DNA from 2 places in the Bacillus cereus group sp. MYBK79-1 genome. Region 1 is predicted to be linked to the other one. Evidence: riboswitches for the same ligand, from Rfam matches in the RefSeq annotation. Region 1 holds a riboswitch; the other holds the start of a gene.

Region 1 (3,159 bases):
TGATTGCATCGTTTCAGGCATTGCATCCACCGTGAATGAAGTTGTTGTGAAACTCGTTACAGTTAAGCAAATACCGTTAACTGCGATACTATCACCTAAGTGGATATCGGATAAAATTTTATTTGCATGGATCGTTAACTTCATTGCTTCTCCGCTTTGTTGCATGTTTGCAATCGTTCCTAATTCTTCTACAATTCCTGTAAACATTCCGTCACCTCACTTCGGGTATTCGCAACAATTTTTATATCATCGCCAATTTGTTTCATCTCTTGAATTTCCAAGGAAAGTGCATCTTGTAATGTTGAAAAACCATTTCCGCCAAATAAAGTAGGGGCATCTCTCCCACCAATTAATTTTGGACTTATATAAGTTACAATTTCATTGAAATACTTTGTTTGTAAGAAACTTGCATGAATCGATTGTCCTCCTTCAACGAATAGAGAAAGAATTTGCTTCTCTCCAAGCAAGAAAAGGAGGTCCTTAATTTCAATTTGCTTCGTTTTCATTTGGAATATCACTATATTTTCAGATTCATAAGAAGCTATATTCTCTTTATTTACATCCTTACCGACAAAAATCCAAGTCGGTGCTAAACCATCTGTTATGACATGAGAAGATGGTGGTGTTCGTAAATGGGTATCTAAAATAACGCGTATAGGATGTTTACCCCCGTTAGGAATTCTTGTTGTTAAATGTGGATTATCAGCTATAACTGTATTCACTCCAACGAGAATTGCATCATGTGTATGGCGATATTGGTGAACATCAGCTCGTGCTTCTTCTTCTGTAATCCACTTACTGTCACCAGTGACAGTCGCTGTTTTTCCGTCTAAGCTCATTGCTGTTTTTATTGTTACAAATGGACGTTTCGTTTTCATGTAATGAAAAAAGTAGCGATTTAATAAAACTGCTTCCGCTTCAAGAACACCAGTTGTTACGTCGATGCCAGCCTCTTCTAATCTCCTTTTTCCATTACCAGAAACGAGCGGATTACAATCAAGGGTAGCAATTACAACGCGCTTAACTTCCTTTTCGATGAGCAATTCACAGCAAGGTGGTGTTTTTCCAAAATGGTTACACGGTTCAAGTGTTACATACACGGTAGCTCCTTTTGCTTTTTCACCAGCCATATGAAGAGCATGAACTTCTGCGTGTTCTTCACCAGCACGTAAATGAGCTCCCATACCGACGATGTTTCCGTCTTTTACAACAACAGCACCAACCATAGGATTTGGACTTGTTTGTCCAGATGTTCCTTCTGCTAACTGCAGAGCAATCCTCATATATTCTTGATCTGTCATTCTCTTCACCTCTCCTGAAAAAATCAAAAAACCCCAAGGATTTTATATCCTTGGGGTTTGGGAGACGTGATTTCTAGAAATATAGTTCGAATACGAAAGTACAGGAAAGAAACCTAACGATGATTGATATTTTTGCATAAGGAAAAAACCTAGCAAAATATCGAATTTTTCAAACGCTAGTTGTCTCTTTTTATTTCAGTATAAAAAATAAGTATAGAAAACTAAACATATATAAAGAATCAAAATGAATCTTTAAAAATATGCATACTGAAATAAAAGTGTATTCACTATATAAAAAACTAGAAACATATCCTTCTCCCATCCAGACTATACTGTCGGCCCTAGAGTTTCACTAGATCCACCGTTTTCGAGTTGAAAACGGGTCACGGACTTAGAAGTTTGCACTTCATCACCGCCGGTTGGGAATTTCACCCGACCCCGAAGGATGTTGTTTGCTCAAATTATAGCACAAAAAAAATAAAAGGCTAGAAAAAAATGTTCGAATGTGAAGAATTATGTGAAAATATATGTAGGCTGGAATGGAGACAGAAGTATTAGAAATGTTGTAAGGAGAAGGGATATAACGGAGTTGATAAAAAGAAAAAACATGCACAAAAAATGTGCATGTCACATGTGAAATTATTCTGTCTCTGGTGCTCTAACAACAGATTCGAATTTCCCTTTATGCGAAGCATCGCAATAAGGCATATTTTTTGATAAACCACAACGGCATAAAGAAAATGCCGGTTTTGCTGGGAATACATTCCCTTGTGAATCGACTAATTCCACGTCCCCTGTAACGCGAAAAGAGCCATTATCATTTACTTTAATTTGTACTTTCGCCAACGTTATCCCTCCTTCCCAAACGCTTAATTTCATCATATAATCAAGGGAAGTGCTTGACAATATAAAAAGAGCACTTTGTTTGAGAAAGAAGAGAGTGTTATAATAGTTTTCATAACTGACTAGAGTAAGGTGACGAGAGATGGACAAACAATTACATACATTACGAAACATTGCAAATGAGCGCACGTGGGTATCATTTTTGAATGATAATCATCCATATAGTTTATTACATTGGTCCATTGCAGGTGTAGGACAAGAGGCAAAAGATGTTTGGTTACTTCAAGATGAAGTAACATTTCAAACGACAGAATTTCCAACGTTAGATGATGCAGTGCAATGGATTTCTGAAAATATGGAACAAGTTACAGACGTTTTAGCGCAATAAAAAAACAGGCTTATGCAAGCCTGTTTTTTGTTTCTTTTACATATGAATTTAAAAATTGATCAACGGCTGCTTCATATTCTTCTTTATTTTCGTTATAAGAGCAAGCGTGTGTGCCGTGTTCTGCAATATAAAGTTGTTTATTGTTTTCTTTTGCTTCATATAGTGCTTTCGTCATATCAGCTAAAATATAATCATCATCTTTACTATGAATAAAGAGGACGGGATTGTTAATATTTTTTATACAATCGATTGGTGAAACTTCGCGAATCGTATAACCGTCACGCACTTTTAAAAAAGCATTTGCTAAAGGTAATAAAGGCCATTTAGGTAAATGGAATTCAACCTTTAAACGGTGTTGTAATTGCCCGTAAAAATCAGAAAAAGGACAATCTGCAATATAGAAATCAGCACCATCTTCTACAAGTCCTGCGTATTGAAGAAGTGTTGCAGCTCCCATAGATTCACCGTGAATACCGAGTGTTATATTTGTTCCAAAACGAATTTTTAGCCAGTCAACGACAGATTTTAAATCATGTTTTTCATAGTATCCATAGCTTGTTGTTTTTCCGCCAGTTTTACCATGACGACGATGATCATAAATAACGACATTATACCCTCTGTTTAAAA
Region 2 (3,159 bases), on a different contig from region 1:
ATTATCTGATTATTTGTTTGCAGTAGCTAGAGTAATAAATGCTCGATTACAAGTAAAAGATGTAGAGTATAATCGTAGTGCAATCGTTTTTCGGGATAAAAATGAGAAGGAAGTGGAGTGATCCACTTTCTTTTTTTGTATACTTTTTTCTGTAATATACCAAAATAGAGAAGGTATGGTGGTAATTAGAAAACGGAGGATGTATATGAAAGTGTTAAAATGTGGCGTCATGTTATTGACAGTATTGTTTTTATCTCAATTACATGTGTACGCTGAGGGAAATCAATGGACATGGCCTGTTGAAGGACAGATAAGTGATTATTTTGGGACAAGGCACGGAAAACACTACGGTATAGATATAGCGGCACCGATCGGCGCGCCTGTGGCAGCAATTCAAGAAGGTAAGGTAACAAAGTCTTATTATTCCAGTAGTTACGGAAACGTTGTATTTATTAAACATGGAGAATATGAGGCTGTATATGCACATTTAAATAAGAGATATGTAGTTCAAGGGGATTATATTTCAAAAGGAAAAATAATTGGAGAAGTAGGAAATACAGGAGAATCGCGAGGTGCGCACTTGCATTTAGAAGTTCATCAAGGAAGATGGACGATGGCGAAAAAGAATGCGATGAATCCGTTGCTTGTTTTACATGAACAAAGAAATGAAGCCGTTTCTTCATCATTATATGTCGTCCAAAAAGGGGACACTTTAGTTAGTATTGCACGGAAATTTAGTATGTCAGTTAAGGAAATAAAAGAAAAAAATGGCTTGCAGCAAGAGCTTATTTATCCAAATCAACAATTATACGTAAAGTAAAAAAGAGCTAGTTTAACTAGCTCTTTTTTTACCAAAAAATAAAGACACATATAAATCCAGAAATAGCTAAGTAGCTATATAAGTAAAATACTTTCGTTCTTGTTTTTTCATTTGTTCGAAACAGTACAATAGTCGGTTCAATTAAACCGATTGTTAAACAAAGTAAACCAAGAAGCATAAAACCGATTGAAATGGAGTACAGGGCGATTTGTGGTGCTTGAAATGGAATCATCCATTTTAATAAAAATGCAATAAGTGCAGTGTAGCAAATGCTGCCGATGTACTTATTCAATGGTGCATTAGAACGAAAACCTGGAAGTTTTTTCAAGAAAGAGCGGGACACAACTTCAGTTTGTAAAGATGTATGCTCTTCAATTATTTTTTGAGCTTCTTTTCCTTTTTGGAAAATGGATAATATCCAGTTTCGCTCCCCTTGGAAAATAAATTGAGAGGTTGTTAAATAATGATCCACCTTCACTTTATTCCAACTCTTCCACGGATGACGCTCACATAATTTTAATTTACTTTCTGTTTTTTTATCATACTGATAAATACTGATGCCATCCTCGTCGAAAGCAGCATAGTATGTCTCGCTTGAGAATGTGCCTAAATCAATTGGGCAGTAGAAAAGTAATTCTTTTTTTAAGTAAAAGTATTCTTTTCGTAAGTTTTTTTTCATTGCTTCTCGAATAGAGTGTCTCTTTTCTTTCTCCATGACATTTCCTCCGTAATCCAGAAAATGTTCTTATCTTAACAATTCAACATCTTATCACTTTTAATTATATATGACTAGGGGATTCATAGGAGAAATGCCGAATACTAAAAAATATGGGGTGTATTGTAAAATAAAATGACTAGTTTTGGTTATATAAAATTAATAACTTATTTTTAATAAGTTACGCTTTTTTTGTTCACAATACGATCATGTTGTTGTATAATGAAATGGAAAATAGAATATCGGTCTATCTTCGGGGCAGGGTGAAAATCCCGACCGGCGGTGATGAACTATATGTGATTTTGTTCTAAGCCCGCGAGCCGTTAAGGCAGGATTTGGTGTGATTCCAAAGCCGACAGTACAGTCTGGATGGGAGAAGATGGAGGTTCAAGCGTTCAAAAAAGATATGGATTTGAACGTCTGTTTGATGTGCCTTAAATTCTCCCTTTGTGTAAAACACAAAGGGTTTTTTCGTTCTATGAAAAAGTAGGCATAGCAGAACCTTTCCACTTTCCATGAGAAGATCGATGGAAAAGGAGAGAGAAAGATGAAACAAAAAAACAGTGTATTGCAGATGGTGAGTGTAGCGATGCTAAGTAGTATTGCATATTTACTGATGATGTTGGACTTCCCGTTCCCTGGACTTCCGCCATTTTTAAAGATTGATTTTAGTGATGTACCAGCTTTAATTGCTGCGATTATTTTCGGGCCAGTTGCAGGGATAATTGTAGAGGCGATAAAGAACATTTTACATTACGGGATTCAAGGGAGTTTAACGGGAGTACCAGTTGGAGAAATAGCTAACTTTATTGCAGGATGTTTATTTATTGGACCAGCAGCTTTCTTATTTAGGAAGTATCGTACTGTTAAAAGTTTAACGACAGGATTAATGCTAGGGACAATTACAATGGCGCTCATTATGAGTGTATTAAATTACATCATCATATTCCCAGCTTACACTTGGTTTTTAAATTCACCAGCTATGTCTAGCGAAGCTATAAGAACGACGGTTGTAACTGCAATCTTACCATTTAATTTGATTAAAGGAATTGTTGTGACAATTGTATTTGTAGCGTTATTCTCACGCCTGAAAGTATGGGTGTTTGCAAAAATGAAAAATGCATAAATGTAAAATAAAACCATTAGTAGTATGGAACTACTAATGGTTTTTTATTAAGTAGAATGAAAATAGAAAACAAAAAATATCCCTCATATTAATGAGGGATATTTTTTGAAGTTAATAAAAGACTATTCGAATTTTAAAGAGTCGCCATCAAATGATTCATCAGCAACTTTAATTGAGTCAGTTGGACAACCTTCGAATGCATCCATCATATCTTCAATTAATACATCTGGAATTTCAACGATACCTTGGTTATCGTCTAATGTTACAAACGCAATACCTTCATCATCATAATCATAAATGTCTGGTGCAGCAGCGCCGCAAGCACCACATGCGATACAAGTATCTTTATCAACGATTGTATATTTTGCCATCTTTTTTCCCTCCTGATAATATGTATGTGAAAAGCTCGCCATAAAAATTATAACCTTATTGTAAAACGGTTTTTAAAACTTTTCAACATAAAATTATAATGATAATCCTTATCAATTAGAGTGTCAA

The links. Region 1 has a riboswitch for FMN ahead of ribD (bifunctional diaminohydroxyphosphoribosylaminopyrimidine deaminase/5-amino-6-(5-phosphoribosylamino)uracil reductase RibD). Riboswitches for the same ligand answer to the same signal wherever they lie in the genome.
Region 2: it holds a riboswitch for FMN, as region 1 does, so the genes downstream of both, ACTFOB_RS13990 (ECF transporter S component) here and ribD (bifunctional diaminohydroxyphosphoribosylaminopyrimidine deaminase/5-amino-6-(5-phosphoribosylamino)uracil reductase RibD) in region 1, are expected to answer to the same signal.

The regions. Positions count from the first base shown of each region.
Region 1 covers NZ_JBQAEO010000016.1:52,787-55,945, reverse strand. Annotated here, with positions in the region: gene ribE (riboflavin synthase) at 1-207, opposite strand, end outside; gene ribD (bifunctional diaminohydroxyphosphoribosylaminopyrimidine deaminase/5-amino-6-(5-phosphoribosylamino)uracil reductase RibD) at 189-1,301, opposite strand; FMN riboswitch at 1,608-1,751, opposite strand; gene ACTFOB_RS21315 (CDGSH iron-sulfur domain-containing protein) at 1,941-2,183, opposite strand; gene ACTFOB_RS21310 (DUF2552 family protein) at 2,287-2,532, shown strand; gene ACTFOB_RS21305 (alpha/beta hydrolase) at 2,543-3,159, opposite strand, start outside.
Region 2 covers NZ_JBQAEO010000007.1:123,768-126,926, reverse strand. Annotated here, with positions in the region: gene ACTFOB_RS14005 (cob(I)yrinic acid a,c-diamide adenosyltransferase) at 1-121, shown strand, start outside; gene ACTFOB_RS14000 (peptidoglycan DD-metalloendopeptidase family protein) at 206-820, shown strand; gene ACTFOB_RS13995 (hypothetical protein) at 849-1,535, opposite strand; FMN riboswitch at 1,781-1,920, shown strand; gene ACTFOB_RS13990 (ECF transporter S component) at 2,083-2,661, shown strand; gene ACTFOB_RS13985 (ferredoxin) at 2,784-3,032, opposite strand.